Regions from separate parts of the Dermacoccus sp. PE3 genome, predicted to be linked through region 2. Evidence: predicted binding sites of a transcription regulator. Region 2 holds the regulator's gene; each other region holds the start of a gene.
The links. The regulator LexA, encoded in region 2, represses DNA repair genes until DNA is damaged. The targets are predictions, from matches to a motif close to TCGAACANNTGTTCGA.
Positions count from the first base shown of each region.

Region 1: a site for LexA is predicted at 7,692-7,707, ahead of AA983_RS08045 (HNH endonuclease signature motif containing protein). Genes of this name have one in related genera too.
Region 3: a site for LexA is predicted at 4,260-4,275, ahead of ruvC (crossover junction endodeoxyribonuclease RuvC). Genes of this name have one in related genera too.

Region 1 covers NZ_LDCM01000003.1:25,978-36,505, forward strand. The annotation lists gene mca (mycothiol conjugate amidase Mca) at 1-591, shown strand, start outside; gene AA983_RS08015 (hypothetical protein) at 591-824, shown strand; gene AA983_RS08020 (isoprenyl transferase) at 945-1,706, shown strand; gene AA983_RS08025 (PhoH family protein) at 1,861-3,288, shown strand; gene AA983_RS08030 (hypothetical protein) at 3,460-3,885, shown strand; gene coaA (type I pantothenate kinase) at 3,967-4,929, opposite strand; gene glmS (glutamine--fructose-6-phosphate transaminase (isomerizing)) at 5,054-6,907, shown strand; gene AA983_RS08045 (HNH endonuclease signature motif containing protein) at 7,718-9,253, shown strand; gene AA983_RS15185 (DUF2510 domain-containing protein) at 9,346-10,062, opposite strand; gene AA983_RS08055 (holo-ACP synthase) at 10,192-10,528, shown strand, end outside.
Region 2 covers NZ_LDCM01000002.1:184,266-194,793, reverse strand. The annotation lists gene AA983_RS06370 (vitamin B12-dependent ribonucleotide reductase) at 1-2,128, opposite strand, end outside; gene nrdR (transcriptional regulator NrdR) at 2,202-2,663, opposite strand; gene AA983_RS14745 (LysM peptidoglycan-binding domain-containing protein) at 2,911-3,324, opposite strand; gene lexA (transcriptional repressor LexA) at 3,591-4,310, shown strand; gene AA983_RS06350 (Sir2 family NAD-dependent protein deacetylase) at 4,324-5,163, opposite strand; gene AA983_RS06345 (LysR family transcriptional regulator) at 5,233-6,150, shown strand; gene AA983_RS06340 (ComEC/Rec2 family competence protein) at 6,200-8,578, opposite strand; gene AA983_RS06335 (ComEA family DNA-binding protein) at 8,575-9,441, opposite strand; gene AA983_RS06330 (DegV family protein) at 9,598-10,524, opposite strand.
Region 3 covers NZ_LDCM01000002.1:427,165-437,692, reverse strand. The annotation lists gene secD (protein translocase subunit SecD) at 1-1,419, opposite strand, end outside; gene yajC (preprotein translocase subunit YajC) at 1,416-1,772, opposite strand; gene ruvB (Holliday junction branch migration DNA helicase RuvB) at 1,848-2,942, opposite strand; gene ruvA (Holliday junction branch migration protein RuvA) at 2,939-3,544, opposite strand; gene ruvC (crossover junction endodeoxyribonuclease RuvC) at 3,541-4,188, opposite strand; gene AA983_RS07430 (YebC/PmpR family DNA-binding transcriptional regulator) at 4,362-5,135, opposite strand; gene AA983_RS07425 (potassium transporter Kup) at 5,343-7,280, shown strand; gene AA983_RS07420 (hypothetical protein) at 7,498-8,076, opposite strand; gene AA983_RS07415 (glycosyltransferase family 4 protein) at 8,079-9,230, opposite strand; gene AA983_RS07410 (phosphatidylinositol mannoside acyltransferase) at 9,235-10,191, opposite strand; gene pgsA (phosphatidylinositol phosphate synthase) at 10,191-10,528, opposite strand, start outside.

The sequences.
Region 1 (10,528 bases), on a different contig from region 2:
GTGCGCGTCATCCGTGAGTTCCGCCCGCACGTCGTCACGACGTACGACGAGAACGGCGGCTACCCGCACCCCGACCACATCATGACCCACCTCGTCACCATCTCGGCGGTGCGTGCCGCCGGTGACCCGGAGGCGTACCCGCACGCGGGAGAGCCGTGGCAGCCGCTCAAGGTCTACTACGACCGAACGTTCTCCCGCGCCAAGCTCGAGGCCTACCACGACGTGCTCGTCACGGCGGGGCGCGAGTCGCCGTACCCCGCGTGGTTGGAGCGCCGCGCCGACCGCCCCGAGGGCCGCATCACGACGCGCGTCGACGCCTCGAAGTGGTTCGACGTGCGCACCAAGGCACTGCTCGCGCACGCCACGCAGATCGACCCCGACGGTCAGTTCTTCGCGCTCAGCGCAGACGAGCAGACAACGGCCTGGCCGATGGAGGACTGGGACATCGCCCTGTCGGCCGTGCCCGTGGCCGCGGACGAGAACGACCTGTTCGCCGGGCTCGGCACCCCTGAGGAGGCCGACGCGATGGCCACCGCAACCCCACCTGCGAAGATGGTCGTGGACGATGTCGTAGAGCGGAAGGAAAGCTGATGGGCGGCAACGAGAGCGTCGAGGTCACCGCAGGGATCTGGGGCTTCCTCGTCCTGTTCGGCCTGGCCCTGGCCTGCTGGTTCCTCTTCCGCAGCATGAATGCGCACCTGCGGAAGATGACGTTCCAACAGCGCGAGCAGGTGTCCGAGAACACGCGGACGGCGGGGGCGCGTTCCGAGGAGAGCCCCGTGACGCCGGAGGACGACGACCCCATCGGTAGCGCGCGCCACTGACGCCTGCGTTCGTCGCGTGGGTTTCCCCGCCCGCATGGAACCGACGCACGGGGAACACCCGTCAAACGTTGGTATGTTCGACCCGATTGCAGCCATGACGAGTCAACGGAGGTGAGCCCGGTGCGCGGTCCCGGTGACGTGCTCTACACCGCCTACGAACGTCAGCTCGTCAAGGGGCTCCCCGGTGAGCGCCTCCCGCGTCACGTCGGACTCATGCTCGACGGCAACCGTCGGTGGGCGAAACTGCGTGGCGAGAACACCGAGCACGGCCATCGCGCCGGGGCGGACAACATCGAGCCGTTGCTCACGTGGTGCGACGAACTCGGCATCGAGGTCGTGACGCTCTGGCTCCTGTCGACCGACAACCTCAAGCGCAGCGAGGTCGAACTGGGGCCGCTGCTCGAGATCATCGAGGACGTCGTCGACGGTCTCGCCGCGTCCGGTCGGCGCCTCAACCTCGTCGGTGCGCTCGGGCTGCTGCCCGACGCAACGCGTGCCCGGCTTCAGGCCGCCGTCGAGAAGACGACCGACGCCGAAGGTCTCGTCGTCAACATCGCCGTCGGCTACGGCGGACGACAGGAGATCGTCGACGCGTTCCGCGCGATGCTCCTCGACGCCGCCGAGCGCGGGGAGTCGCTCGAGTCGCTCGCCGATCGCCTCACGATCGAGAACGTCGGCGACTACCTCTACACGAAGGGCCAGCCCGACCCCGACCTCGTCATCCGCACGTCCGGCGAGCAGCGCCTCGGCGGGTTCCTCCTGTGGCAGAGCGCCCATTCGGAGTTCTACTTCTGCGAGGCCTTCTGGCCTGATTTCCGCCGCGTCGACTTCCTGCGCGCGGTGCGCGCCTACGCCGAGCGCGAGCGTCGCTTCGGCGGCTGACCGGCGGCCCGGTTCATCCAAGGTTCACCCCTGCGACGGGTGACGAACACCCGGAACGACACCGGTGTCGTTAGCGTCGCAACGGAGGGGCGAGAACGCCTCTTGCAGCCCTACCGACGGCGGGGCGCACCGACGAGGGACCCGAGGATCGACGATGACTCTGGCGTACTCCAGCACGAACGGGGGCGCCACGGGCGTCCTCAATAGCCAACTTCTCGATGGCCACCTTCTCGAGCGCGACATCACGACGAAGGACGCCGAAACGGCCCCGCGTGACGGCGACGGACGGGCCGATACGGCGACGAAGACGTACGTGCTCGACACCTCGGTGTTGCTCTCCGACCCGCGGGCCGTGCTGCGCTTCGAGGAACATCACGTCGTGCTGCCGGTCGTCGTCATCACCGAACTGGAGGCCAAGCGCCACCACCCCGAACTCGGCTACTACGCCCGCGAGTGCCTGCGGTTGCTCGACGACATGCGCGTGACGCACGGGCGCCTCGACCACCCGGTGCCCGTCGGCAACGGTGGCACGCTGCGCGTCGAGCTCAACCACACCGACCCGTCGGCGCTGCCTGCCGGCTTCCGCCTCGGCGACAACGACTCGCGCATCCTCGCGGTGGCGGCGAACTTCGCGGCCGAAGGCCACGATGTGACGGTCGTGAGCAAGGACCTGCCCATGCGCATCAAGGCCTCTGCCGTGGGGCTCGACGCCGACGAGTACCGCGCCGACGGCGTGCCCGACTCCGGCTGGACGGGCATCGTCGAGCGCACCGTGAGTGCCGACGACGTGGATCGCCTCTTCGAATCCGGTCGCCTCGCGCTCGAGGACATCGAGGACCTGCCGCTCAACACGGGCGTCGTGCTGACGAGCGCCGGCGGGTCATCGTCCGCGCTCGGCCGCGTCATGCCCGGCGGTGTGCTCAAGCTCGTGCGCGGTGACCGAGACCTGTTCGGCCTGCACGGCCGCTCGGCCGAGCAGCGCATCGCCATCGACGTTCTGGGCGACCTCGACGTCGGCATCGTCAGCCTCGGCGGCAAGGCCGGCACGGGTAAGAGCGCGCTCGCGCTGTGCGCCGCGCTGGAGGCCGTCATGGAGCGTCGCGCGCACCGCAAGATCATCGTGTTCCGCCCGCTGTTCGCCGTCGGCGGCCAGGAGCTCGGCTACCTGCCCGGCAGCGAGAACGAGAAGATGGGCCCGTGGGCGCAGGCCGTGTTCGACACTCTCGGCGCCGTCGTGAGCAAGGAGGTTCTCGACGAGGTCATCGCCCGCGACCTCCTCGAGGTGCTGCCGCTCACCCACATTCGTGGGCGCTCGTTGCACGACGCGTTCGTCATCGTCGACGAGGCTCAATCGCTCGAGCGGAACGTCTTGCTCACGGTCCTGTCGCGCATGGGGCAGAACTCGCGCGTCGTCCTGACGCACGACGTCGCGCAGCGCGACAACCTGCGCGTTGGCCGTCACGACGGGGTTGCGGCCGTCGTCGAGAAGCTCAAGGGGCACTCGCTGTTCGCGCACGTGACGCTGACACGTTCGGAGCGCAGCCCGATCGCCGCGCTCGTCACGGACGTCCTCGCCTCCTGACGGCCGGATGATGCACGTCCTGTGAGCCGCTCGAAGTCGGCGGTGTGGCAAATAGCATCCGACGGGATGGAATCTGTACCGTGAACTGCGTCGCGCGCCCTGGGGGTGTGTGGCCGGACGGTGCGTGACGGGGACGACGCGCCGCCGACTCGATGTTGAGGAAGGCTCACTGTGCGTTTGATCCACCGCAAGGGATTCGCGGTCGTCTATTGGGTGGTCGCGTTCCTGGCCACCGTGCTCGCCATCATCGCCGGTGCTCGCTCGGGCGCCGGTGCTGCGCCCGAGTTCAGCGACGGATCGGGTACGAGCGTCGGCTCGCAGATTCTCTCCGGCCTCGGGGGCGCGGTGCTCGGTGGCCTCTTGGTCGCCGCGATCTTCGCCGGGGTCTGGATCGGCCTGTGGGCCCTCGACCGGCGCGCGAACCCCGAGTTCGACGACCGCGACGACTACGACACGCTCGACGACCTCGATGACGACTTCGACGAGGCCGAGCGCGACGCGCAAGACCAATCTGACGACGAGTTCGCCGAGGGAGACCGCAACTTCGTCGACGAACACGACCTCGACGGTGACGGACGCTCCGCCGTTCGCCGCTGACATCCCCCGACGAAGGCCCCGACTCGCGCGAGTCGGGGCCTTCGTCGTTGCCTGGCGCCGGCGCTCCGGAGCCAGGTTGTGTCAGAGCTTGCGCAGTTTGACGCTCTCGACGTGATGGTCGGCGCCCTTGCGCAGAATGGCGGTGGCGCGGTGCTTCGACGGCTGGACGTTGGCGAGGAGGTTGGGCAGGTTGATGCTCTCCCAGATCGCGGTGGCACGGTCGACGGCCTCTTCGTCGCTCAGCTCGGCGTAGCGGTGGAAGTAGGAGTCCGGGTCGGCGAAGGCCGTGCTGCGCAGACGCAGGAAGCGGTCGACGTACCACTGACGGATGTCGCTCTCGCGGGCATCGACGAAGACGCTGAAGTCGAAGAAGTCGGAGACCGTGAGCGTCGAACGCGACGGTTGTCCGGGCGTCGGGATCGGCGGCTGGAGAACGTTGAGGCCCTCGACGATGAGGATGTCGGGCTGACGGACGACGACCTTCTCGTCCGGCACGATGTCGTAGACGAGGTGGCTGTAGACCGGAGCCTCGACCTCGGCCTTGCCGCCCTTCACCTCGGCGACGAAGCGCACGAGCGCGCGGCGGTCGTAGCTCTCGGGAAAGCCCTTGCGATCCATGATGCCGCGGCGTTCCAGCTCGGCGTTGGGGAAGAGGAAACCGTCTGTCGTGAGGAGTTCGACGCGCGGGGTGTCGGGCCAGCGGGCGAGGAGTTCGCGCAGAACGCGCGCCGTCGTCGACTTGCCCACGGCCACCGAACCGGCCACGCCGATGATGAACGGCGTCTTGGCGGGGCGCTCGTCGAGGAAGTCGCTCGTGATGCGGTGCAGGCTCTTCGTCGCGCCTGCGTAAAAGTTCACGAGGCGGGAAAGGGGCAGGTAGACGTCCTCGACCTCCGCGAGGTCGATCCGCTCGCCGAGACCCGAGAGGCGACGCACGTCGTCGGACGTGAGGTCGATGGGGCGCGAGTCGTGCAGTCGGGCCCAGTCCTCACGGGTCAGTTCGACGTACGGGCTCGGAAGAGGAGGCAGATGCGGGCGACTCACCCCGTCATTGTGCCGTAGCCGGGGCGTGGCGGGGAGCCGGTGCGGCACAACGCAGCCCGGCGGGTCGCGCCGCGCGTTCCCGCGTATTCGTGCCGGGGCCGACGCCCCGAGTAGGCTGTCGCGCATGTGTGGAATCGTTGGATACGTCGGCCCGCGCGTCGACGAGCGCGCCCAGACCGTCGTCATGGAGGGTCTCGCGCGCCTGGAGTACCGCGGATACGACTCGGCCGGCATCGCGCTCGTGACCGGTGACCACGTCTCGACGGCGAAGAAGGCCGGCAAGCTGGCCAACCTGCAGGCCGAACTCGAGGCGAACCCGCTGCCCGAGTCGTCGACCGGTATCGGGCACACGCGCTGGGCCACGCACGGTGGCCCCACCGACGCGAACGCCCACCCCCACCGCGGTGGCGCGGACGGCAAGCTCGCCCTCATCCACAACGGCATCATCGAGAACTTCCACCCCCTGCGTAACGAGCTGCTCGCCGACGGCGTCGAGTTCACGTCCGAGACGGACACCGAGGTCGTCGCGCACCTGCTCGCGAAGGCGTACAAGGGTGACCTGAAGGCCGCGATGCTCGAGGTCGTCAACCGCCTCGAGGGTGCCTTCACGCTCCTGGCCGTGCACGCCGACAACGCCGACCAGGTCGTCGCCGCGCGCCGCAACTCGCCGCTCGTCATCGGCCTCGGTGAGGGCGAGAACTTCCTCGGCTCCGACGTCGCCGCCTTCATCGGCTACACGAAGGAGGCCATGGAGGTCGACCAGGACCAGGTCGTCGTCATCACGCCGCAGAACGTCGAGGTCGTGAACTTCGACGGCTCCGCAGCTCAGGGCAACACCTTCCACGTCGACTGGGACGCCGCGTCCGCCGAGAAGGGCGGCTTCGACACCTTCATGGAGAAGGAGATCTTCGACCAGCCCGACGCCGTGCGCGACACGCTGCTCGGACGCACCGACTCCGAAGGTCGCCTCGCCCTCGACGAGATCCGCATCTCCGAGGACGAGCTCAAGAACATCGATCGCATCACCATCGTCGCCTGCGGCACCGCCGCGTACGCCGGCATGGTCGCCAAGTACGCCCTCGAGCACTGGACGCGCATCCCCGTCGAGGTCGCGCTCGCGCACGAGTTCCGCTACTGCGACCCGATCGTTTCCGAGCGCACGCTCGTCGTCTCGATCTCGCAGTCGGGCGAGACGATGGACACGCTCATGGCCGTCAAGCACGCCCGTGACCTGGGCGCGAACACGCTGAGCATCTGCAACACGCACGGTGCGACCATTCCGCGAGAGTCCGACGCCGTGCTCTACACGCACGCCGGCCCGGAGATCGCCGTCGCGTCGACGAAGGCCTTCCTCGCGCAGATCACCGCCTGCTACGTGCTCGGCCTGTACCTCGCGCAGCTGCGCGGCGGCACGTACGCCGACGACGCAAAGAAGGTCATGGCCGAACTGCAAGAGATGCCGGCCAAGATCGACGAGCTTCTCGGCCACCTCGACCGCGTGCGCGAGATCGCCCGCTTCATGGCCGACACCCGCTCGGTGCTCTTCCTCGGCCGTAACGTCGGCTACCCGATCGCCATGGAGGGCGCGCTCAAGCTCAAGGAGCTTGCCTACATCCACGCCGAAGGCTTCGCCGCCGGTGAGCTCAAGCACGGCCCGATCGCGCTGATCGACGCCGGCCAGCCCGTGTTCATCGTCGTGCCCGGCCCTGACACCCCGCACGGTCTGCACGGCAAGGTTGTCTCCAACATCCAGGAGATCCGCGCTCGCGGCGCTCGCACCCTCGTCATCGCCGAAGAGGGCGACGAGGCTGTCGTGCCGTTCGCCGACGAGGTCATCCGCATCCCGAAGTCGGCTCCGCTGCTCGCACCGCTGCTCGCCATCGTGCCGCTGCAGGTGTTCTCGCTGGAGCTCTCGACGGCTAAGGGCCTCGATGTCGACCAACCGCGTAACCTCGCGAAGTCCGTCACCGTGGAGTGACCTTCAGTTTCGCTGAAAACCGCGTCGACCCTGTGGGGCGGCGCGGTTTTCGTTATGTGGGGTTTGGGTGTGGGGGATGGGCGGCGTGATCGCCTGCCATGCCCATGGGCGGGACGGCGAAGTTGGCGAGATGGATGGTGCTGGCTTGGGTGCCTGGAGACGTGTCCGCTCGCCTTCTTGGGGCACGTCGCTGGTGCTTGGGTTGCCTGTCTTTTGGTCACCGGCCATGGGCGCTTGGTGCGCGCGTCGTCTTCGTTGGCCTGGTTCCTACTCGGGCGGTTGGTCGCGCAAGTGGGGACGTATTCGGCTCGGGGGGTACCCACTTGCGCGACGTTTCGCGCTTGTGGGGAACAGCCACTGTCGGGGGCGGCGCTGCCGGGCTACCGTCAGCGGACTTCTTCGGGCGTGGATGTGGTCGGCTGGGGTGCCGGGAGACGTGTCCGCTGGCCTTCTTGGGGCACGTCGCTGGTGCTTGGGTCGCCTGTCTTTTGGTCACCGTTCGTGTGCTTGTTATGGACGCGCACTGGCCCCCGTTTGCTTGGTTCCTACTTGGGCGGTTTGTCGCGCAAGTCGGGACGTATTCGGCTCGGGCTTCCCCACTTGTGCGATGTCTCGCGCATTTGGGAAGTCATTTTGCGTGTGTTGCTCCTGCGCGTCCGCGCGCCCCGGGTCGACGCCGGCTCCGTGATCCGGACGCTGAGCCTGGTGCCCACGGAGCTGACGGTGCGCGTCGCGGAATGTCTGGGCGGACCGCGAAATTGTGGGGAGTGCCCCCTACATCTGTTCGAACAAGTGTACTAAAATGAGTTCATGGAACAGCACCTCGAGATAACCGCCGACGCGGTGTCTCGCATGCCTCGCGAGCGGTTGCTCGCTGCATGGACGGTGCTCACCGAAGCTGTGGTCGAGCAAGCCCTCGTGAGCGTTTCGCCGCTGCTCGATCTGCCCGAGATCGGCGCGTCGCTGGACGAGCGCATCACCGAGTCGGTGGAGACGGCTCGCCAGCTCGAAGGTGCGGCCGCTGCGGTCCTCACGATTTCTCGTTCCGCTGATGCACTCGTGCGCGTCATGGCCGCCGAGCACGCCGAAGCAGTGCGGCAGGTCGAGGCGCTGGAGTTCGAGCACCTGCGCGACGTGTCGTACCCGCTCGCTCCGGGGGAATTCGCCGGCGACAGCTTCGGACCGGCCCTCGGCATGAGTTCCGGTGCAGCAGGCGCCATGGCCGATGACGCCGCGCAGCTGCGTTGCAGGCACCCCGAACTGCTTCGATCGGCCCTTCGCGGTGAGGTTCGCTTCGCCACGGTTGCCGCGATCGCGTCCGAGCTCGAACATGTCGAGGCTCCCGATCTCGACGAAGTGAACCGCCTTCTTGCGGCCGGCAGTATCCCGACGATGACGGTCGAAGGCGCCCGCCGGCAGACGAAGCGCCTCCTGCGGTCACTCGGTCTGGCGCGGCCCGTTGATCCCGTTGAACAGCGCCGCGAGATGGGCGTGTGGTTCTCCCCGCACCTCGAGTTCGACCAGCTCACCGAAATGCGTGTCGTGCTCGACTCGGTCGATGCCGCAACGGTGCGAGCCGCCATCGACGCGAGGGCGCAGTTCCTGCGCGACAACGCGCCGAGAAGTGGTGACGGAGCCGGCCACGGGCTCTTCGCCGGTCCATCCCGCACCGACGCCTTCGTCGACCTCCTCCTCGGTCAGGCCACCGTCACCACGACATTGCACCTGCGCGTCCCCGTGCGCCCACCGACGTCATCGCCCGCTGAACCTCTGTCGTCGCGGTCTGTTCTCGCTCGCGCGCACGGCTCTACCGGATGCTCCGGGGAGAACTCTGCCCGCAAGAACGCGGCAGCGTGGTTCGGCGACGACGTTCGCATGCCCTTCGGCGACGTGGAGGTGCCCGGAGTCGGAATCGTCGATGCGGCCACGGTTCGTGCGCTGGCCGGGGCAGTCGGCACGAAGTTCGTCTCTGAATTCGTGGCCGTCGACGGCGAGCGCGTCACAACGCTGGCGACGGTGACCGATTCGTACCGACCGACGACGCTGGTCGAGCGCACGGTGAAGACGCGTGACGGGCACTGCCGCTTCCCGTACTGCACCCGCCCGGCCGACGTCACAGACGTCGACCACGTGATTCCCTTCGCCGAAGGTGGCGCGACGAGCCCGGCCAACCTCCAGTGCCTGTGCCGTCACCACCACCGCGCCAAGACGTTCGGCGGCTTCGCGGTCGTCATGCAGGCGGACGGCGAGTGCCTCTGGGAGTCGCCCACCGGCCACCGTTGGCTGACTCTCCCCAGCGGCCCGACGCTGCCGCAGCCGGCAGTCTTCGCCGCTCCAGCGGCCTGAAGCGCAATTGACAAAGGGGCGCCACCTTCAGGCGGCGCCCCTCGTCGAGATCAGTCAGCTCATCGGCCGGGCGATGGCGTCCTGGTTGCAGCTCACGGGCACGCTTCGTCCAGCTTGGCCACCGTGAACGTGACCTCCAAGTCGCTCGTCACAGTGCTTCCGGGCGCCGGAGACTGAGAGCAGACGTGCCAGTTCGAGTCGTTGATCTGGGGGCGCCCAAGCGCGAGAGCGTCATCGGACAGGGAGATATAGAACGGGTCACCTGAGACGCTCTGGATGTGGTCCTGTGCAGCCTGAAGGCCCTTGCCGACCTCGCTCGGCATGATGAACGGAGCCATCGTGGTGGTTGAGCTTTCACTGGTCGAGCCCGAGGGCGTCGAGGTCTCACTCGTTTCCTGCGCCGATGCTGACGAGGTGGACGAGGTAGACGCGGGCGCAGCCACGGATGCGGTGGTGGGCTGCGTCGTACTCGGTGCCGCCGACGTCGTGGACGACGTGCTCGGCTGTGTGGCCGCGGCGGTGTTCTGGTCGTCCTTCGGCGCGAGGCTACCGATCAGGACGAGTGCTGCGAACGCACCGGCGCCGATCATGACCCACTTCTTCTTCCAGAACGGCGTCTTGGCGGGGGCCGCCTCCATAGCGCGAGGGAAGGTGTTCGTCTGGCGTGCCACGGGTAGCGGCTGCGTCTGGTTGGGTGTGGTGCCGTTAGGCGCCGTGTGCGAGGTCCACGCGTAGCCGTCCCAGTAGCGCTGCTGCTGGGCATTCTCCGGGTCTGGATACCAGCCGGCGGAGAACATGTTGTCTGACATTCAATTCCTCTCGAGAGCGACGCCGAGCGAGCGCCAACCCAACATGTTACCTGCGAGTAGGCGCTTGGATTCCAACGAGAGGGGAAAGGCCTCCATCGCACGGCAGGGCCGACGTGGTTGACTGGCGAAATGATCGTTGGAGTGGGAATCGACGTCGTCGAAATTGACCGGTTCGCGCAGAAACTCGCAGACACCCCGCAGATGCGTGACCGGCTGTTCACGCCAAGCGAGCGCGACCTGCCGATCCGCTCATTGGCCGCACGCTTCGCAGCGAAGGAAGCGCTCAGCAAGGCGCTCGGCGCGCCGCCCGGAATGAGCTGGCAGGACGCCGAGGTCGACAAGAACAGCGACGGCCAGCCCTACTTCCGCACCGGCGGCACCGTGCAAGCTCGCATGAGCGCGCTCGACGTCGACGCGCTCCACCTCTCGCTCACCCACGACGGCGGCATCGCCTCCGCTGTCTGCA
Region 2 (10,528 bases):
AGCTCTTCTCGTTCTTGCCCGACGAGAGCGGCTGGCCGACCTTGCAGTTGTCACGGTAGACGGCGATGGCCTTGAGACCGAGCTTCCAACCCTCGAGGTGCACCTCGGCGATGTCCTCGACCGAGGCCGACTCCGGCAGGTTGACCGTCTTGGAGATAGCACCCGACAGGAACGGCTGGCAGGCGGCCATCATGCGGACGTGGCCCATCGGGGAGATGGCGCGCGCACCCATGGCGCAGTCGAAGACCTCGTAGTGCTCCGGCTTGAGGCCGGGAGCGTCGATGACGTGGCCCTTGTCGGCGATGTGCTCGACGATCGCCTCGATCTGCTCTTCCTGGTAGCCGAGCTTCTTCAGCGCGCGCGGAATCGTCTGGTTGACGATCTGCATCGAACCGCCGCCGACGAGCTTCTTGAACTTCACGAGCGAGAAGTCCGGCTCGATACCGGTGGTGTCGCAGTCCATCATGAAGCCGATGGTGCCGGTGGGCGCGAGGACGGAGGCCTGCGCGTTGCGGAAGCCGCCCTTCTCACCGTTCTCGACGACGTCGGCCCAGGCCTTCGTCGCGAGCGCGTGGATGTCGCTGGCCATGGCGCCCATGTCCTTGTGCGAGGCGAGCTCGTCGTTCGCGGCACGGTGCTTGCGCATGACGCGGTTGTGAGCGTCGGCGTTGCGGGCGTAACCGGCGTACGGTCCGACGACGGAAGCTATCTCGGCGGAGCGCTTGTAGGCGGCACCCGTGAGCAGCGACGTGATGGAACCGGCCAGCGCACGGCCGCCGTCCGAGTCGTAGCCGTGGCCGGTGGCCATGAGGAGCGCACCGAGGTTGGCGTAACCGATGCCGAGCTGGCGGTAGTCGACCGTCGTCTTGCCGATGGACTCCGTCGGGAAGTCGGCGAAGCAGATGGAGATGTCCATCGCCGTGATGACGAGCTCGACGACCTTCTGGAAGGTGACGGCGTCGAACGTGTCGTCGTCCTTGAGGAACTTCAGGAGGTTGAGCGAGGCCAGGTTGCAGCTGGAGTTGTCGAGCGACATGTACTCCGAGCACGGGTTGGACGCCGTGATGCGGCCCGTCTCCGGGTTCGTGTGCCACGCGTTGATCGTGTCGTCGTACTGCACACCCGGGTCGGCGCACTCCCACGCGGCCTTGTTGATCTTGTCGAACAGCTCGCGGGCGTCGACCGACTCGATGACCTCACCCGTGTCACGGGCACGCAGGCCGAAGGTTGTGCCGTCCACGACGGCCTTCATGAACTCGTCGCTGACACGAACGGAGTTGTTCGCGTTCTGGTACTGCACGGAGACGATGTCGCGGCCACCGAGGTCCATGTCGAAACCGGCGTCACGCAGCGCACGGATCTTGTCCTCCTCGCGCGCCTTCGTCTCGATGAACTCCTCGATGTCCGGGTGGTCGACGTCGAGGACGACCATCTTGGCCGCACGACGCGTGGCGCCGCCGGACTTGATGGTGCCTGCCGAGGCGTCGGCGCCGCGCATGAACGAGACCGGGCCGGAGGCGGTGCCACCGGAGGACAGCAGCTCCTTCGAGGAACGGATACGCGAGAGGTTGAGGCCGGCACCGGAGCCGCCCTTGAAGATGAAGCCCTCTTCCTTGTACCAGTTGAGGATCGAGTCCATCGAGTCGTCGACGGACAGGATGAAGCACGCGCTGACCTGCTGCGGGCTCGCCGTACCCACGTTGAACCACACCGGCGAGTTGAACGAGAAGACCTGGTGCAGCAAGGCGTACGTGAGCTCGTGCTCGAAGATCTCGGCGTCGGCGTCGGACGCGAAGTAGCCGTTGTCCTTGCCGGCCTTCGTGTACGTGAGCACGACGCGGTCGATGAGCTGCTTGAGCGACTTCTCGCGAGCGTCCGACCCCAGCGCGCCACGGAAGTACTTCGTCGTGACGATGGTGGAGGCGTTGAGCGACCAGAAGTCGGGGAACTCGACACCACGCTGCTCGAAGATCGTCTCGCCGGTCTTCCAGTTCTGCTGGACGACGTCACGCAGCTCCCAGGTCACCGCGTCGTAGGGGTGGACGCCCGGGGTGGTGAAGATCCGCTCGATCGTGACGCCGTTGTTCCGGCGACCCGACTTGGCTCGAGCCTTCGTGGTCTCGGTCATGACCGCATGCCTCCTGGCACTTCTCGTGGGTTTGGTGTGGTGTGTCGTGAAGTAGGGGGTGAGCCGGTGGAGCTCAGCCGGCGTCGCGCAGAGCGTGCCTGCGCAGGTCGGCGACGGCGTCCTCGAAGTCAGTCAGTGACTCGAAGGCCTGGTAGACGGACGCGAACCGCAGGTACGCGACGTGGTCGAGTTCGCGCAGCGGGCCGAGGATCTCGATGCCGACATCGTGGGCGTCGATCTCCGCAGCCCCCTTGGAGCGGATCGACTCCTCCACCTGCTGAGCGAGGACGGCGAGCTGATCGTCGGAAACCGGGCGGCCCTGGCAGGCCTTGCGCACGCCCGACATGACCTTGTCGCGAGAGAAGGGTTCGCTCACACCGGAGCGCTTGACGACCGTGAGGCTCGCGGTCTCGACGGTGGAGAAACGCTTGCCGCAGTCGGGGCACTGGCGGCGACGCTTGATGCAGGTGCCGTCCTCGGTCGAACGGGAGTCGACCACACGGGAGTCGGCGTTGCGGCAGAAGGGACAGTGCACGTGCCACGCCTCTCGATCGCAGGATTCCACCGCCTCGTGACGGTATGAACCCCAACACCGGCATCGCGGGAATTCTTCCGCAAACAACCACATGTTGGGGGCATTAGGGCGCCTGTGCCCTACATCTAGGAATCCTAGGTTGCGTTGGCGACCGCTCGCAACCGTGTCGGCAAACCCGGCGCACCAACCCCAGCAATGACGCGGAAAAGATGTGCGGCTCGCCCCAGCGACACGCCGAGGGGGCCGCTCAGCCTGCCGGAACGAGAATTCGCTGGCCGGCCTGAACGTGCATCGAGCTCATGTTGTTGGCCTCCTGGATGGCCACCACACCACGGTCGTTACGCAAGGACGGCAGCTCACGGGCGGCGATCTGAGAAAGGGTCTCCCCGTCCTTCACCGTGACCGACGTCGCGCCACCGGCAGGGTTAGCTTCGGCCACGGCCTTGGCCGCAAGGAGGCCACCGCCGACGAGAACCAGAAGCGCCAGAAGGGCAGCGAAGCGACGGCGAGCGAGAACGGCACGACGCGTCAACGGGGCGCGCCGCGTGCTACGACCACCCTCGAGGGAATCGACGACCGCAGGCCCCGACGGAACGAGGTGCAGGTGACGACGAGGGCTCGGCGCGACCGCCGGGACGTCCAGACTGGGCACAGCACTCATGTTCATTCCTCCTGACTCGGCGCGGATGCATCGAACATCCGTGCGATAGAACAACTGTACGACACAAACGTTCGAAAGCAAGGCCGTCGGCGGCGTGTTTCTCGTACATGTTTGCGAAAACTGTGTACGGTGGTGCCTACGTTGATCCCGAACGCTCACACCGAATCAGCGGCCACCGACAACCCCGGAATTCCGGGGAGAATCAGGGCTCCGCACCGAGGTCCGCGTCCGCGAGATCACTGTTTTCGTCGATGTGAGGAGACGCCATGGGTGAGGTCCACTCCATGAACAACCGCGCGAAGGGCAAACTGACCCCGCGACAGCAGAAAGTGCTCACCGTCATCCGGCGCTCGGTCGACGAGCGCGGTTACCCGCCGAGTCTGCGCGAGATCGGTGAGGCCGTCGGGCTGACGAGCCCGAGCTCCGTCGCACACCAGCTCGCCACGCTCGAGCGCAAGGGTTACCTGCGTCGCGACCCCAACCGCCCTCGCGCCATGGAGGTCGTCTCCCCCGACGACGGCGCCGACACCCGCGGTTACCGCGGAGGCACCTCGGTGCGTGCAGCGTCCGAGAGCACGTACGACGAGACCGACTCGGGCAACGAGCGTCCGCAGGCCTCCTTCGTCCCCGTCGTCGGACGCATCGCCGCCGGCGGGCCGATCCTGGCCGAGCAGGCCGTCGAGGACGTGTTCCCCCTCCCCCGTCAGATCGTCGGTGACGGCGAACTGTTCCTGCTCAAGGTTGTCGGCGACTCGATGATCGAAGCCGCCATCTGCGACGGCGACTGGGTCGTCGTGCGCCAGCAGCCGGAGGCGTCCAACGGTGAGATCGTGGCTGCGCTGCTCGACGGCGAGGCCACCGTGAAGACGTTCAAGCGCACGAACGGCAAGACGTGGCTCCTGCCCGCGAACGAGAACTACGAGCCGATCGACGGCGACGAAGCCAGCATCATGGGCAAGGTCACGGCGGTGCTGCGCAGCGTCTGACTCTCGCCCACCCTCACGTCGTCGCGTTCGCCTCGGTCTGCACCTGCAGGCCGAGGCGTTCGCATGTCGCGGTGAGGGTGGCACCAAGCGGTTCGTGTAGCACGAGATCGGCGCGCTCCGAACCGCGCATGCTTCCCAGACCGACCAGGGCCACGGGCTTGCCCGCCTTGAGCGCCGCCGAGACGAACCGGAAGCCCGACATCACCTTGAGCGAACTTCCGAGAACGAGAACCGCCCGTGACAGTTCGAGCTGCGCGTAGCAGTGCTCAACCGTCGCGGTGGGCACGCTCTCGCCGAACATCACGACGTCGGGCTTGACGACGAGCGAATCACAGTGCGGACAGGCCACGAGAACGAACGCATCCTCTGCACTCCGGGCAACCTCGGCGTCTCCGTCGGCCAACAGGGCCACGTCGCGCGGGAGGTTCGGGTTGGCGTCGCGGATGCGCCCCTGGAACTCGGCTCGATCCGAGCGGCTGCCGCACTCGACGCACTGCACCGAGGAGAGCGAACCGTGCAGTTCGAGGGCGTCCGCTCCGGAGGCCGCATGAAGACCGTCGACGTTCTGCGTCACGAGGTGTTGCACGAGACCTGCGCGCTGCAAGGCTGCAACAGCGTGGTGGCCGCCGTTGGGCCGAGCCGCGGCGAAACGTTCCCACCCGACGGCGCTGCGAACCCAGTAGCGTCGGCGCGCGTCGTCCCCGCTGAGGAACTGCTGGAACGTCATGGGAACCGTTCGGCGGGTGCCGTCAGGCTTGCGGTAGTCGGGAATGCCCGACTCGGTCGAGAGACCCGCCCCGGTGAGCACGAACAGGTCGCCCTGCGCGACGAACTCCGCCAACGCTGCAGTCACAGGTGGCCCCTCTCATTCGAGAATCGATAGAAACTACAACATCCGATAACGCCGGGTTATTCTCTACGGATGATCGACGCCGCCGGCCTTCGGGTCATGAAAGCCATTGCCCAGGAGGGTAGCTTCACCGCTGCCGCTGCTTCCCTGGGCTACTCCCAGCCTGCCGTGTCCCAGATGGTGCGCCGCTTGGAGGACAAGACGGGCACGGCTCTCGTCGAGCGCCTCGGACGTTCGGTGCGTCTGACCGAGGCGGGCCACGTGCTCGCCCGCACAGCCACTCCGGTGCTCGCCGCTCTCGAGGCGGCGGAGGGCGAAGTGGCCTCGATCGCCGGCCTGAGGGCGGGACGAGTGCGCCTCATGGCCTTCCCCTCGGCCTCGTCGACCGTCGTCCCACGAGCGCTGTCGCTCGTCAAGCAGCGCTACCCCGACGTTCAGGTCACCTTCGCGGAAGCGGAGCCGCCGGAGTCACTCGCGGCGCTTCGGGCGGGAGATTGCGATGTTGCAGTCGCGTTCTCCTACGACGGCGACGAGATCGCGGCACACGCGGAGGATCTCGAGGGGCTCACCACGCTCGACCTGCTCGAGGACGAGGTGCGCCTCGCCGTACCGGCCGATCACCCGTTTGCCGGAAGGGGCTCCGTGTCGATGGAGGAGCTCGAGTCCGCGTCGTGGATCGCCGGATGCCCGCGCTGCCGGGGCCACCTGCTCTCGCTCGCCACCTCGGCGGGTTACACCCCTGACGTCGCGTTCGAGACCGAGGACTACGTCACCGTGCTCGGACTCGTGGCCGAGGGGTTGGGCGTGGCCCTCATCCCGGAGCTCATCCTGCGTTCGACCCAGCACCCCCGCGTGGCCACCATCGCCATCGAGCCGGCGAGCCGTCGTTCGGTTCTGGCTGTCACCACGCCCGACCTCCAGCGTGTGCCGGCGGTCAAGGCCACCCTCGACGCGCTGCGGGAAGCAACCGACGCTCTGCCGAACCTGTAGCCGGTTCCCTCCGGCTCGCGAGTGGAATCTCCTGCGACTCTCACCGGTGTCATCTCTGCGGTTCGACCGTGAGCGATCTACCGACGGGTACGACGTCGAGGTCTCCTGAAAGGTCCGTTCGGTAGACGGCTGTTCCGCTCTGGGCGAGTAACGACAGGAGCGATTCCTTCGGGTGTCCGTAATCGTTGCCCTCCCCCACCCCGATGAGGCCGACCCGCGCCGAAGCCGCCCGATAGAGCCCGGCACTCTGGTTCGCGCTGCCGTGGTGAGCTATCTTGACGAGGTCGTAGGGACGCGACGCTGCTCGGCGCGTCACCTCCCCGATGCACGCGGCCTGCGCCTCCCGTTCGACGTCGCCGAGCATGAGCGCATGCACGCTCGGCGTCGCCACATCGAGCACGAGGGAAGCATTGTTGACCGGCGAACCCGCCGCCAACGCTCGGCGTGGCCAGAGGACGTCGAGCACGGCGTCACCGACACGGACCTGCTGACCCGGTGCGAGGCGTTGCGCAACCTTCCCGTAACGGCGCAACACCTGCCTCGTCTGGGCATCGGCATCCCTCTCCCCTCGGCCACCACGAGGGCTCGAGCTGTGGCTCGTCAGCCACGTCACGAAGACCTCGACCGACGGCTGCCGCTCGAGTACGGCCCCGAGACCATCGACGTGGTCGGCATGCAGGTGCGTGAGCACGACGGCGTCCACACGCGTCACGCCGTGACGATCGAGGCACCCGGTGACGTCCCCTTCCTCGGGTCCGGTGTCGACGAGGATCGCCGCCTGCTCACCGGTGCGTACCAAGGCGGCATCTCCCTGCCCGACGTCGCACTGGGCATACAGCCACCCCGGATCTGCGCGTCCCTCTCCGGGGATCGGAAGCCACAGGGCCGCGGGGACGAGCGCCACCAACGTGACGGATGCCCACCCTCGAAGGCCGAGCCACGGGACGATTCGCCACCCGAACAGGAGCGCCGCGAGGAGGACGACGGCCAGCACGATGCCGGGCGCCCCGCTCGGCCACGGCAACGAGCCCCCTGGCACGGACGCGGCGACGTGGGCAATCGTGGAAATGACCCAGGCGGGAAGACCCGCCGCCCACACGAGCAGATCGGCCAGAGCCGGGACGAGTGGTGCCACGAGCAGAACGACCATCCCCGCGAGCGTGGCCGGTGCGACGAAGGGCTCCGCGAGAACGTTCGCCGGCAGGGAAACGAGCGACACGGCACCACTCAGCGCCACGAGGATGGGCAAGCACAGCGCCTGGGCGGCGACGGGAATGAGACACAGTTCGATCGCGTGGGTCAGCTTCGACGACGGCGTTTGCGGCAACCGTTCCATCAGGGCGTTCGCCCATCGCTTCGCGAAGAGCACGAGGCCGAGCGTGGCGAGCGCCGAGAGCGCGAACCCCGCACTCACGGCGAGCCACGGATCCCACATGAGGAGCAGCGTGATGGCCGCCCCGAGCGCCGGGCAGGCAGCTTTCGGTCTGCCCCACGACGTGCCGAGCAACCCGACGATGCCCATCGCTCCGGCACGGACAACGCTCGGATCCGGATGGCACACGAGCACGTAGAGGAGGACGACAAGAAGAGCCGCCACTGTGCGGGCGCGCCGACGCAGACCAGACCAGGACAGACACCACGACGCCGCGACGAGCACAATGGTGACGTTCGACCCGCTCACCGCGTTGAGGTGCGACATGCCCGTGACGCTCATGTCGTCGTTCAACTCGGCCGGGATCGCGGCGACGTCACCGACGACGAGAGCCGGCACGAGGCCGCCCGGGTCGTCCGGGAGGTTTCGAGCCGCGTGCGACAGACCCCGGCGCAAGACTTCGAGTTGTGCGATGACCGGTGGCGACCCGTCAAGGACATGAGGTCCACCGCGCGCCACGAGCAGCGCCTGGGCAGACCCGAGCCGTTCCGAGGGCGCGAGTCTGCCCTTCACATCGAGCCGAGCTCTCCACGGCACGGTCCGCCACCGTCCGTCACCGATCAGGACGACCGGCGTCGCCACGTCGACCCGCGTTCCGCGGGCCTGGACTCGGTGCACGGTGAGGGGAACGAGATACCGCGTCTCCGCAGCGCCCGGCCCCTTAGGTTCAAGGGCGCGGGGTTGCCCCGTGACGACGGCCTCGAACGTTCCGCTGGCTCGTTCGGCCGCCAACTCGGCGAGCGGCCCCTGACGTTGGTGAGCGAGTTGTCCTCCGGCCGCCGTGGCGATCAGCGCCGTGACGACCGCACAGAAGGCAACGCCCACGACGAGCGCGCGCCGAACCCGCGACAGGAACAGTGCTCCCCCCAGCGCTGCGGCGGCGAGCGCCACCACGACGACCTCGGTGGCCGAGGCTCGTAGCGCGAGCAACACGGCGAGCACGCCCCAGCCACAACATGCCGCGCCGAGCAGCCGGAGGTCGTGCTCGCTCCTCACACCGTGACCTTGGAGCGCAGCCGCTCCAGGGCCTTGTCACCGATGCCGCTGACCTCACCCAACTCCTCGACGCTCGAGAATCGGCCGTGTTCCGTGCGCCAGTCGAGGATTCTCTGCGCGAGGACCGGCCCCACTCCGGGCAGGGTGTCGAGCGCGGCCGCGTCGGCCGTGTTGAGATTGACGAGGGCGGACGCCCCTGCAGAGGCCCCCGGGGTTCCCGGTGTGATGGCCGCTGCACCCGATGACGGTTGACCACCCGCCGGAGCCGCGGGCGGGCTGGGAACCGGCGGGGACTCCCCCGGCCTCGGCACGATGACCTGCTCTCCGTCGGCGAGTGGCCGCGCGAGATTGATGCCGGAAGCATCGGCTCCCTTCAGCCCACCGGCTGCCCTGACGGCGTCCTCGACCCTGGCGCCCGGTGTGACCGTGACGACGCCGGGAGTGCGCACCGCCCCGACGACGTGGATGTTGAGCGCCGACGGCGACGCCGCCGCGGCGGGGGTGGCCGCTGTCGAGGCAGGGTTCGTGGGCGCCGCGGCAGCGCCCGATGAGGTGCTCGACACCGTGGCACGCCCCGCGACCTGCAGCGGTTTGGCTGAAGAGCCTGTTGCGGCGCTCGATGTGTCCGGCGTGAGCATGACACGCACCCCGAACACGAGAGCAGCCAGCAGTGCACACAGTGCAACCACGACAACGGCCGTGCGTGACGGCGCCCAGCGAGCCTCGTCGAGCGGAGCAGGAGGGCGGATGAGCCGTCGGGGCGTGCGCTCCGGCTCAGGGGTCCACGCGGGTTCGCGACGTGCCCGTTCGATCTCCGCGAGCACTTCGTCGAGCCGGTCGTCACTATCGTGTCGAGTCGTCATGGCGTGACGCTACGAAGGCCTCCGGAGTGAACACCATCCTGCGCCGCTTGAGCCTGTGGAAGCGCCTGCAGCGACAGTTCGGGGGCATGCGCAGGCATCACGCCTGTGGATGAAAGCTCGGACGCTGCCCGCCCGGCTCACGACGGAATCAGCCCGTCACGCGGCGTCGGTGTCCCCGTCCGGGTCGGCCCCCGACGAATCCTCCGGCATCCGCGCCACGGCCACGCCGATCGCCCCGCTGCCGATGTGCGCCGTGACGGCGGCGGCCAGCGGTGCCTGCACGATGGGTTCTGCCCAGGTCACCGGCTCTGCTCCGTCAGTGTCCTTCTCCGCCGATTCCGTGAGGAGCCCCGTGAGTCGCTCGGCAAGGTCCTGTCGCGTCACGGAGTGCACGGCGCAGACGACCGGGCCCGGTCCGAGGGCCCGCGCCTCCGCGAGCGCCCACCGCCCCAGGCGTTCGATGGCCTTGCCCGTCGTTCGCACGCGTGCCAAGGGCTCGATCACCCCGTCCTCGAGGCGCAGCAGCGGCTTGATCGACAGCGCGGAGCCGAACAGAGCACCGGCGCGACCGACGCGGCCACCGCGACGCAGCGGTTCGAGCGAGTCGACGTAGAGCGCCGTGCGCGACGTCGTCGCCACGGAACGGATGACCTCCTCGACCGCGGCGAAGCCCTCCCCGCGCACGGCCGAACGGGCCCCCGCGAGCGCCGCAAAACCCATCGCCATGCCCATCGTCGTGGAGTCCACGACGGACACGGGCACCGGCGACTCGGCCGCCGCGAGGCGCGCCGAACTCACCGTGGACGACAGCTGGGCCGCCGCGTGAACGGAGACGATCTCGGTGCAGCCCTGACCCGCGAGGTACTCGTACGCCTCGACCATGCGCGCAGGCGCCGGCCGGGCCGTCGACAGTTCCCGCTCGTTCTGTTCGGCTTGGGCCACCGTCTCCCCGGTGACGCCCTCACCCTCGACGAGCGCGCGCCCGTCGATCGTCACGGTCAGCGGCACGACGGCGAGCGTTCCGCCGAGCGCCGCCACGAGCTCGTCCGGCAGGCACGCCGTCGAGTCCGTGACGACGCCCACGCGA
Region 3 (10,528 bases), 240 kb from region 2:
ACCGATCGCGACGATGAGGCCCGTGACACCCGCCATGGACAGACGGAAGTTGTTGACCGAACCCAGCAGCGTCACGGCGAGGTAGGTCATGGCCGCTGCGACGAGCAGGGACGCGACCGTCACGAGGCCGAGCGCACGGTACTGGAAGAGCGAGTACAGGACGACGAGGCCGAGACCGATGGCGCCGGCGATGATGCCCTTCGTCAGCTGGTCGGAGCCGAGCTCCGGGCTCAGCTGATCGGACGTGAGTTCCTTGAACGACATCGGCAGCGCACCGAACTTGAGGGAGTCAGCGAGCAGCTTGCCGCTCTCGGCTGTGAACCCACCCGTGATCTGGGCCTGGCCCGACGTGAGCGGCTCACGGACGTTCGGGGCCGAGATCGACTGACCGTCGACCGTGATGGCGAAGCGGTTGCGCGGCTCCTGGAGGAGCGCCACTCGGCGCGTCACGTTGGCGAAGGCCGTCTTGCCCTCACCGTTGAGCTTGAGGTCGACGGCGATCTCGCCCGTCTGGTTGCCCTGCTGGTTCGTGGCCATACCGCTGCTCGCGTCCGTGAGATCGGCGCCCTTGACCTCGACCGGTCCGAGCAGCAGCTTCTCGTTGCCCTCCTTCGAACAGACGACAACCGGCTTGTTCGCCGGGATGCTCGCCGCGACCTCCTGGTAGGAGGGCGTGCAGGCATAGACCTGGAGCAGCTGGTTGTACGTCATGTTCGACGAGGCGATGCCGGCCTTGACCCAGGCGGCGTCGACCTTCTGCTCGCCCCACGCGGTGTCGCTGGCGTTCTCCGGGCCGGCCTGCTTGTAGGCCGAGGGCAGGACGTCCTTCGACGAGCTGGAACTCGACGGTGCAGGCGACGACGATCCGCCCGAGGAGCTCGCCGACGGGGAGGCCGACGCCGAAGCCGAGGGCGTCGCCTGGTTCGCGCCGGAGCTCTTGATGACCTCGGGCAGGCGGTAGGGCGACTGTCCCTGCTTCGAGCCCTGGGCCGTCGCGACGACGGCGCGGAAGTCGAGCTGCGAGGAGCGCGACAGGGAGTCGAGCACCTGACGGCTCGGGTTGCCCGGAATCGACACGACGATGTTGCGCGCACCGAGCGTCGTCACCTCGGCCTCGGCGGTGCCGGACGCGTCGACGCGGTTGCGGATGATGTCGACGGCCTGCTTGACCTGCGACTCGTTGACGGACGAACCGCCGGTGACGACAGGTTCGAGGACGACCTCACGGCCACCCTCGAGGTCGAGACCGAGCTTCGGCAGCCAGCTGTCCGTTGCCGCGATTCCGCCGATGAGAGCCAGGAACACGATGAGGAGGCCGGCGAGGCTCTTCTTCGGGCTGGACGGCGGAGTCTTCTTCGCCTTCACGCGGTTCGGGCGGTTCGAGTCGATGTTGTGCGGCGCGCCGGTCGGCGTGCTCATCGTGCGTCGCCCTCGGCGCCTGCGGCGTCGTCGCCTCGGTTCTCGTCCTGAACCCGACCGGAGACCGGGTCGACATTGGCCGGCAGCAGGGCGCGGCGGTCGAAGCGGATCACCGTGCCGGGCGCCACCTCGACCTCGCCCGTGGCGTCGTCGAGGCGACGCAGCGTGCCGTACATTCCACTCGTCGTGCAGACCTCGTCGCCCACGCTCAGCGCAGCCTGCGCCCTCTGGGTCGCCTGGGCTCGCTTGCGCTGGCTGAAGAACATCAGCGCAATGAGGAGGAAGGGCAGGAGCAGCAGGAGCATCGAGAAGCCGGAGCCTCCCGACTGCGATGCGGCAACCATGTTCGGCATGAAGGTCCTCACGTAGTTCTCGGGTCTGCCGGGGCCCGCATCCACGTCAGGTGCCGGACCACTGGCCGCACCACCCTACCCGGTGAAGCGCCCGTCCCCACCCTCGGCCGGGTCGAACAGCGCGCCGCCCAGGGACGATTCCGGTGGGGTGAGCCCGAGGTGACTCCACGCGAGGGGCGCCGCAGCGCGCCCTCGCGGCGTGCGGATCATGTAGCCCTCGCGCACGAGGTACGGCTCAGCCACGGTCTCGACGGTGTCGGGCTCCTCACCGACGGCGACGGCGAGTGTCGACAGGCCCACAGGCCCACCACCGAACCGGCGGCACAGGGCCTCGAGCACGGCACGGTCGAGCCTGTCGAGACCGCTCGCGTCGACATCGAAGAGGTCGAGCGCGGCTCGGGCCGACCCCAGGTCGACGACCTGACGGCCGTGCACCTGCGCGTAGTCACGGACGCGGCGCAGGAGTCGGTTCGCGATGCGCGGGGTACCGCGCGAGCGACCGGCGATCTCCTCGATGCCCTCGCGCGTCGCGGGCACGCCGAGCAGGTCGGCGTTGCGCGCGAGGATGGCAGCAAGATCGCTCGCCTTGTAGTAGTCGAGGTGGCCGGTGAAGCCGAAGCGGTCACGCAGCGGCGCGGGCAGCAGCCCCGCACGCGTGGTGGCGCCGACGACGGTGAACGGCGGCAGTTCGAGCGGGATGGCCGTCGCGCCCGGCCCCTTGCCGACGATGACGTCGACTCGGAAGTCTTCCATCGCGAGGTAGAGCATCTCCTCCGCCGGGCGGGCCATGCGGTGGATCTCGTCGAGGAAGAGCACCTCGCCCTCGGTGAGAGAGCTGAGGATGGCCGCCAGGTCACCCGCGTGCTGGATGGCTGGTCCGCTCGTGATGCGAATAGGGGCCTCGAGCTCGCTCGCCACGATCATGGCGAGCGTCGTCTTGCCGAGCCCGGGAGGGCCTGAGAGGAGGACGTGGTCCGGCGGAGCACCGCGTCGGCGCGCCGCCTCGAGCACGAGCCCGAGCTGATCACGCACCCGCTCCTGACCGGGGAAGTCGGCCAGCTTCTTCGGTCTCAGGGCCGCTTCGAGCTGCTGCTCGTCCTCGGAACCGTTCGGGTCGACGAGGCGCGGCGAGATGTCGGCGCTGTGGTCCTCGAAGTGTGCCGGACTCATCGGCCGAGCTCCCGTAGGGCCAGGCGCAACAGGACGGGCGTCGTGGCGCCGTCGGCCTCGGGCAGCTTGGCGACCTTGGCCACGGCGTCATCGGCCTGCTTGGCGCTCCAGCCGAGCCCCACGAGCGCCTCTGCCACCTGCGAGTCACCCGGTGTCGTCGCGGCAGGTACCTCGGGCGTGGCCTCTGTTTCGCCCGTACCGACGGGCACGACCTTGTCGCGCAGTTCGAGGACGATGCGCTCCGCGCCCTTCTTTCCGATGCCGGGCACCTTCGTCAGAGCCGTGACGTTGCCCGTGGCGATCGCCGACGACAGCTGCACCGGGTCGTGAACGGCCAGCATCGCGAGCGCGAGGCGCGGCCCCACCCCGCTGACGGTCTGCACCTGCTCGAACAGGGCGCGTTCGTCGTCACCGCCGAAGCCGAAGAGGGTGAGCGAGTCCTCACGCACTACCAGCGACGTCGCCAGGCGCATCGACTCCCCCGGGCGCGCCGAGGCGGCCGTCGTAGGCGTGGTGTGGACGAGCAGCCCGACTCCCCCGACCTCGAGGACGACGGTGTCGAGCGTCGCTGCTGCGACGGCGCCGGTGAGGCTGGAGATCATGGACGGGCTCCTCGGGTGGTGGCGTCGCGGGAGGCGGACGAGCGCAGCGGCTCACGATACTGCTTGGCCGCCGAACGGGATCGACGCGCCGCAGCAGCTTCTGCGGCACGGTACTGGGCTGCCGCCGGGGCGAGTGGACGCTCGCCGTCGGTGTTGGCCCGACGGGCGGCACCCGCACCACGCCAGTGGTGACAGATGGCAAGAGCCAGAGCGTCGGCGGCGTCAGCAGGCTTGGGGACGCTCTCGAGACCGAGGATGCGCGTCACCATGGCCGTCACCTGAGCCTTGTCGGCCCGCCCGTTGCCCGTGACAGCTGCCTTCACCTCGGACGGCGTGTGCAGACCGAGCGGCAACCCGCGCGACGCAGCAGCGAGCATCGGAACGGCGGAGGCCTGGGCGGTGCCCATGATGGTCGAGACGTCGTTTCGGGCGAACATGCGCTCGACGGCGACGGCGTCCGGCCTGGTGCGTTCGAAGACGGCCTCGAGTTCCACCTGCAACTCGTGAAGACGCTCGTGCAGTGGGGTGTCCGCACCGGTGCGGATCACGCCGACCGTGACGATCTGCAGGCGACCGCCGGGAGCGCCCTGAACCACTCCGACGCCGCAGCGCGTCAGACCGGGGTCAACGGCGAGCACACGCATGCGCAACGCTCCTTCCGCTGACGGGACCGCCCCGGCACCTGACCAACAAGATGACAAGACGATGAGTCGATGCGAACACCTGTTCGCACCCGATCACTCTACCGTCGCACACGCCGAAGGCGACCCGACCCGCCGAGGGTCGAGCCGCCTTCCGCTGGTGACGTGCTTGCCGATCAGTCCTCGGCGTCGAGTTCGGCGAGAACCTCGTCCGAGACCTGACCGTTGGCGAAGACGTTCTGCACGTCGTCGCTGTCCTCGAGTGCCTCGATGACACGGAACATCTTCTTCGCGCCGTCCTTGTCGAGGGGAACCTCCATCGACGGCATCCACGAGGCCTCGGCGGAGTCGTAGTCGATACCGGCCGACTGCAACGCCTCACGCACACCCACGAAGTCGCCCGCTTCGGAGACGATCTCGAAGGACTCACCGAGGTCGTTGACCTCCTCGGCACCGGCCTCGAGGACGATCTCAAGGACGCCGTCCTCCGTCGCGTCGTCCTTGTCTCCCTGGTCCTTGGGCACGATGACGACGCCCTTGCGGTTGAACAGGTAGGCGACCGAACCGGAGTCGGCCATCGAGCCGCCGTTCTTCTGCAGAGCGGTACGAACCTCGGCGACGGCGCGGTTCTTGTTGTCCGTCAGGCACTCGATGAGCACGGCGACGCCGCCAGGGGCATAACCCTCGTACATGAGGGCCTGGTACTCGGCTCCACCGGCCTCTGCGCCCGAACCGCGCTTGACGGCCCGGTCGATGTTGTCGTTAGGGACCGACGACTTCTTCGCCTTCTGGATGGCGTCGTACAGCGTCGGGTTACCGGCCGGGTCGCCACCACCGGAACGGGCCGCAACCTCGATGTTCTTGATGAGCTTGGCGAACAGCTTGCCGCGCTTGGCGTCGATCGCAGCCTTCTTGTGCTTCGTCGTCGCCCATTTGGAGTGGCCGCTCATGTCTCCCTCTCGCTGGTCCGTCGTGCCGTTCCTCTGGGGTTCTGTCGCGGTGCTCCTTCGCCGAAGGCCCGCGGGGCGGCTCACGACGACACGCGCGTCCACCCGTCAGATCTGTCGGCAGTCTAACGGGGTGCGCTCCTCGCCTCACATCTGCTCAGGTGAACCACAGTTGCCGCGACACGGCACTGCAGGTTCATACTTTCAGACGTGACATCTTCGAACGGGTCCGCGTCGGTCACTGCGGAAACTGACGAGCGGGCCGGCGGGCACCGGAAGAAGGGTGCCGGCGCGCTCGTGCTCGGCGCGCTCGGTGTCGTCTTCGGCGACATCGGCACGAGCCCCCTGTACTCCGTGCAGAGCGTGTTCAACGCCAGCCACAACGCCGTCATCGCCAACGAGGCAGACATCTACGGAACGATCTCCTGGATGTTCTGGTCGCTCACCATCATCGTGACGATCAAGTACGTGCTCTTCGTGCTCCGCGCCGACAACGACGGCGAGGGCGGCATCATGGCGCTCGCGGCGCTCGTGCGCCAGGGAGTGCCCAAGGGCGGCAAGCGCTGGAGCGTCGTCATGCTTCTCGGCGTCATCGGAGCATCGCTGTTCTTCGGCGACAGCGTGATCACCCCCGCCATCTCCGTCATGTCGGCCGTCGAAGGCCTCGAAGTCGTGCGGCCCGGACTCAACCGGTACGTCGTACCGATCGGCGCCGTCATCATCACGATCCTGTTCCTCGTGCAGCGCAAGGGCACCGAGGTCGTCGGCAAGTTCTTCGGCCCCATCATGATCCTGTGGTTCGTCACCATCGCCGCCCTCGGCATCGGCCAGATCGTGCGCGACCCGCACATCCTCAAGGCGTTCCTGCCGAACTACGCCACGCTGTTCGTCGTCGAGCATCCCTTCATCGCGTTCATCGCCGCGGGCTCGATCGTCCTGTGCGTCACCGGCGCCGAGGCCCTCTACGCCGACATGGGTCACTTCGGGCGCGCCCCCATCACCCGAGCCTGGTTCCTCCTCGTGTTCCCCTCGCTCGTCCTCAACTACATGGGCCAGGGCTCGCTCATCCTCACCAACCCGGACAAGATCGCGAACCCGTTCTTCCTCCTCGCCCCCGAATGGGCGAAGCTACCGCTCGTCATCCTCGCGACCATGGCCACCGTCATCGCCTCCCAGGCCGTCATCTCCGGCGCGTTCTCCGTGGCACGACAGGCCGAACGAACCGGTTACCTGCCCCGCATGACCGTGCGTCACACCGGCCAGGAGGAAGAGGGCCAGATCTACATCCCCGGGGTCAACTGGGTGCTCTTCATCGGCGTCATGCTTCTGCTCTTCGCCTTCCGCAGTTCCGAGAAACTCGCCGTCGCCTACGGCCTCGCCGTCACCGGCACATTCCTCATGACGACGACGCTGTTCCTCGTCTACGCCCACAGCACGCTCAAGTGGCGCACCTGGCGCATCGTCACCCTCGGCGTCGCGCTCTACCTCTTCGAAGGCATCTTCTTCCTCGCCAACGTCGCCAAACTGCTGCACGGCGGTTGGCTACCCGTCGTCATCGCACTCGGCATCGGCATGTCCATGCTCACCTGGCAGAAGGGGCGCGCCATCGTCGCCACCCGTCGCCAGAGCATCGAAGGTCCCCTCGCCACCTTCGTCGAAACAGCCCGCAGCGGCGACCTGTGCGAAGTGCCCGGCACCGCCGTGTTCCTCCACCCCGACAAGGACACGACGCCCCTCGCCCTGCGCGAGAACGCCAACTTCAACCACGTCATCCACGAGAACGTCTTCATCGTCAGCACCCTCAGCGCCAACGTGCCCCACATCGCCCCCGAAGACACCGTCACCCTCGACCAACTCGGCAACGACTACGACCGCATCACCCACCTCACCCTCAAGTACGGCTTCCAGGACGACCAAGACGTCCCCGCCGCACTGCGCATCGCCAAGGAACAAGGCGTCGACATCGACCCCGACACCGCCTACTACTTCGTCTCCGAAATCGGCCTCCTCGACACCGGCCGCCCCGGCATGAACAAACTGCGCAAACTGCTCTTCATCGCCATGACCCACAACGCCGCCGTCCCCGCCGACTACTTCCGCCTCCCCAAGGAGCGGACGGTGATGATGGGAGCGCAGATCCTTTTGTAGGGCGCTCGCGCCCTACAAAAGGATCTGCCTGTCTTTTCCCTTGCGCTGTCGCACCGAGCGCCGGTCCGAGCTTGCGAGGACCGACGCTCGGTGCGACAGCGCTTCGGGGGCGTCCGCTTCCAGCCGGGTTCGGTTCTTGAAGAGCGTTGTGGCTTGGGTGCTTGCCTGGCTTTTCAGGCGGCGATTTCTGGGTTGGGTTTTCGAGGAACGGGAGTGCTCAGCGCCAGGCGGATGTCGTCGTCAGGCCCTCGACGTGGTCGTCGAACTCCACCGGGCGCGGCAAGTGGGTGCGGCCCGCCAAGTGCAACGCCCGCACCACCGGCTTCGCACGCACCCGACGGACATCCGTCACCGCCTCGTTGTGGAACCGGTGCGCCAACTCCACCCGCTCACACGCGTCAGCCAACCGGCGCCGAACCTGCGTGCCCGCCGCCGACGCCGGAGCCCAGTCCTCGACCACCGCGCCGAGGGCCGCCGTCAGCTCCCCCTCGATGAGCGCCCGTTCCTCGGGCACGCCCACCTCCTGCACCTCCGCGGTGATCTGAGCGCCTTCAGACGCCTCGAGCGACGCACTCGCCGCCGACGCCAGGAGAAACGCACTCGCAGCATCGAGGTCGGCGCCGTTCGCCAGTTCCAAGGCCACCTCCGCGCGCCGCACCAACTGGGCGTCGAGCGCCGCGAGCGACCCCTCGACCCGTGCGTGCAAACGGTCGAGCCGGGCAGCCGTGTAGCTCAGGTACCACGCGATGGCGAGCGCTCCCGCGAGGAGCAACGCAACAACGGTCCACTCCTGCACGACTACAACCTCCTCGCGATGCGCAACGTCCGCTCACTCACCTCGTGCGAGCTCGCCACCGTCTCGTAGGCCGTGAGGATGTGGCGTGCGACGGTGCTCCAGTCGTAGATTCGGGCGCGCTCCGCGCCCCGACGCGCCAGGTCTGCGCGGCGGTGGGGGTCGTCGAGCAACGCCGTCACACGGCGTGCGAGGTCGCCCTCGTCGCCCGTGCGGAACAGGACGCCGCAGCGTCCACCGTCCAACACGCGCGCGAACGCCTCGAGGTCGCTGGCCACAACCGGCACCCCGGCACTCAATGCCTCCACGAGGATGATGCCGAAACTCTCACCGCCGGTGTTCGGCGCGACGTAGAGGTCGACCGAGCGGAACAGCGACGCCTTCTCCGCGTCGGAGATCATGCCGAGGAACTCGATGCGCTCACGCATCTGCTCGGGAACGGCCTTGATCACCTCGTCGCGCTCCCCCGGCCCGGCGACGAGCAGCCGCACACCCGGGTAGCTGCGGGCGATCTGCGGCAGAGCGCGCACGAGGACGTCGAGACCCTTGCGCGGTTCGTTCATCCGCCCGAGGAACGCGATCGTCGGGCGCTCGTCCGTGCCGCGCCACGCAGGGTTCTGGGGTGCCTGCGCAAATTGGTCGACGTACACACCGTTCGGGACGACGACCGCGTCACCACCGAGGTGACGCGCCACCGTCTCACGCGCTGCCTGCGACACCGCGATGCGGCCCGTGATCTTCTCCAGGCCAGGACGAAGCAGCGGGTGCGCGGCGTGCAGCGCGCGAGAACGCACGTTGGAGGTGTGGAACGTCGCCACGACGGGTCCGTCATACGCCCACAGGGCGAGCATCGACACGCTGGGGCTGACCGGCTCGTGCGCGTGCAGGACGTCGAACTGACCGCGCTCCAACCAGCGGTTGACGCGGGCAGCCGTCAGTGGGCCGAAGGCGAGGCGCGCCACGGAGCCGTTGTAGCGAATCGGCACGGCACGCCCGGCGCTGACGAAGTAGTCGGGCATGTGCGTCTCGTCGTCCGCGGGCGCGAGGACGCTCACGTCGTGGCCGGCGCCGATGAGGTACTCGGCGAGGTCGCGCACGTGCAGCTGCACGCCGCCGGGCACGTCGAACGAGTACGGGCTGACGAGACCGACGCGCATCGTGTCAGTTCCCTCGCGGCGCGCGGTTGCCGAGGTCGTCGACGAAGACGCGCTGCATCATGTGCCAGTCCTCGGTGCGCTCGACGATCGCCGTCGACAACGCATCGACGCACTGCTGCGTGGCCGCGAGGACGTCGGCGCGCATGTCCGGCGACGAACCGGCATCGACAGGGTCGTGGAAGCGGATCTCGATGCCTCGCATCGCGCGACCCCTCGGAGGGTCGTAGGCGATCGTGACGGGGTACAGGCGAGCACCCGTGCGTCGGGCCAGAATCGCGGGCCCGGCGGCGACCCGCGCGTCGTGTCCGGCGAGCTTCACGGTGACGCCACGCTGCGTGAGGTCACGGTCCGACAGCAGCGGCGCAAAGGCGCCCGGCACCCGCAGCGCCGCCTCGACCTGACCCATGACGTCGACGCCCTGCGTCAACGGGATAATCGTCATGCCGAGGCCCTCACGGAACTCGAGGAACGCGCGGAAGAGCTCGTCGGGTTCGAGACGTTCGGCAACGGTCGTGACGTGCGCGAGCTCGGTGGCGGACCATGCGCCGGCGAGATCCCAGTTACCGAGGTGGCCGAGGTAGAGGACGATCGACTCCCCCGCCGCAAGGTCCGCCCGCACCTGGTCGATGGCACCGGTGGTGCGCACGAGCGAGCGCAGATCGTCATGCGAGAGCGACTGGAGGCGGAACGCGTCGCACCAGTAACGGAAGTAGGAGCGCAGGCCCTCACGGGTGAGGTCGTCCAGGGCTGCGGCGTCGAGTTCCGGGCGGACCCGGGCGTAGTTCGAGCGCATCCGCTCGACGTCCTTGCCGCCGCGACGGTGAAGGACGTCCGCGATCTTCTCAAAGAGCGCGTACGCAGCCGGCTCGGGCAGGGCGCGCACGGCACGCCATCCGGCCTTGAAGGCGAGAACGGTGGCGGCGTCCTGCGCTCGCTTACGGGAGAGAGCGGGCCGAGCCATCACTTCGCGAGAGCCTTGCCGAGCGCCTGGCCACGCACCATGAGCATGCGCTGCAGCACGGTAATGAAGGAGGCGACTGCGAGCAGGGCGAGGACGATCGTCAGGACGATGTACGGCAGGTCGAACAGGCCCGTGAGGCCGGTGGTGACGAGAACCGCGACGAGACGGTCCGCGCGTTCGGCGATGCCGACGTTCGCCTCCATGCCGAGGCCTTCGGCGCGAGCCTTCGCGTACGAGACGACGGAACCGAGCACGAGGCAGGCGAGCGCGAGGCAGGCCATGAGGAAGTTGTCGCCCTGGCCGGCGAAGTAGAGCACGAGGCCACCGAAGATGGCGG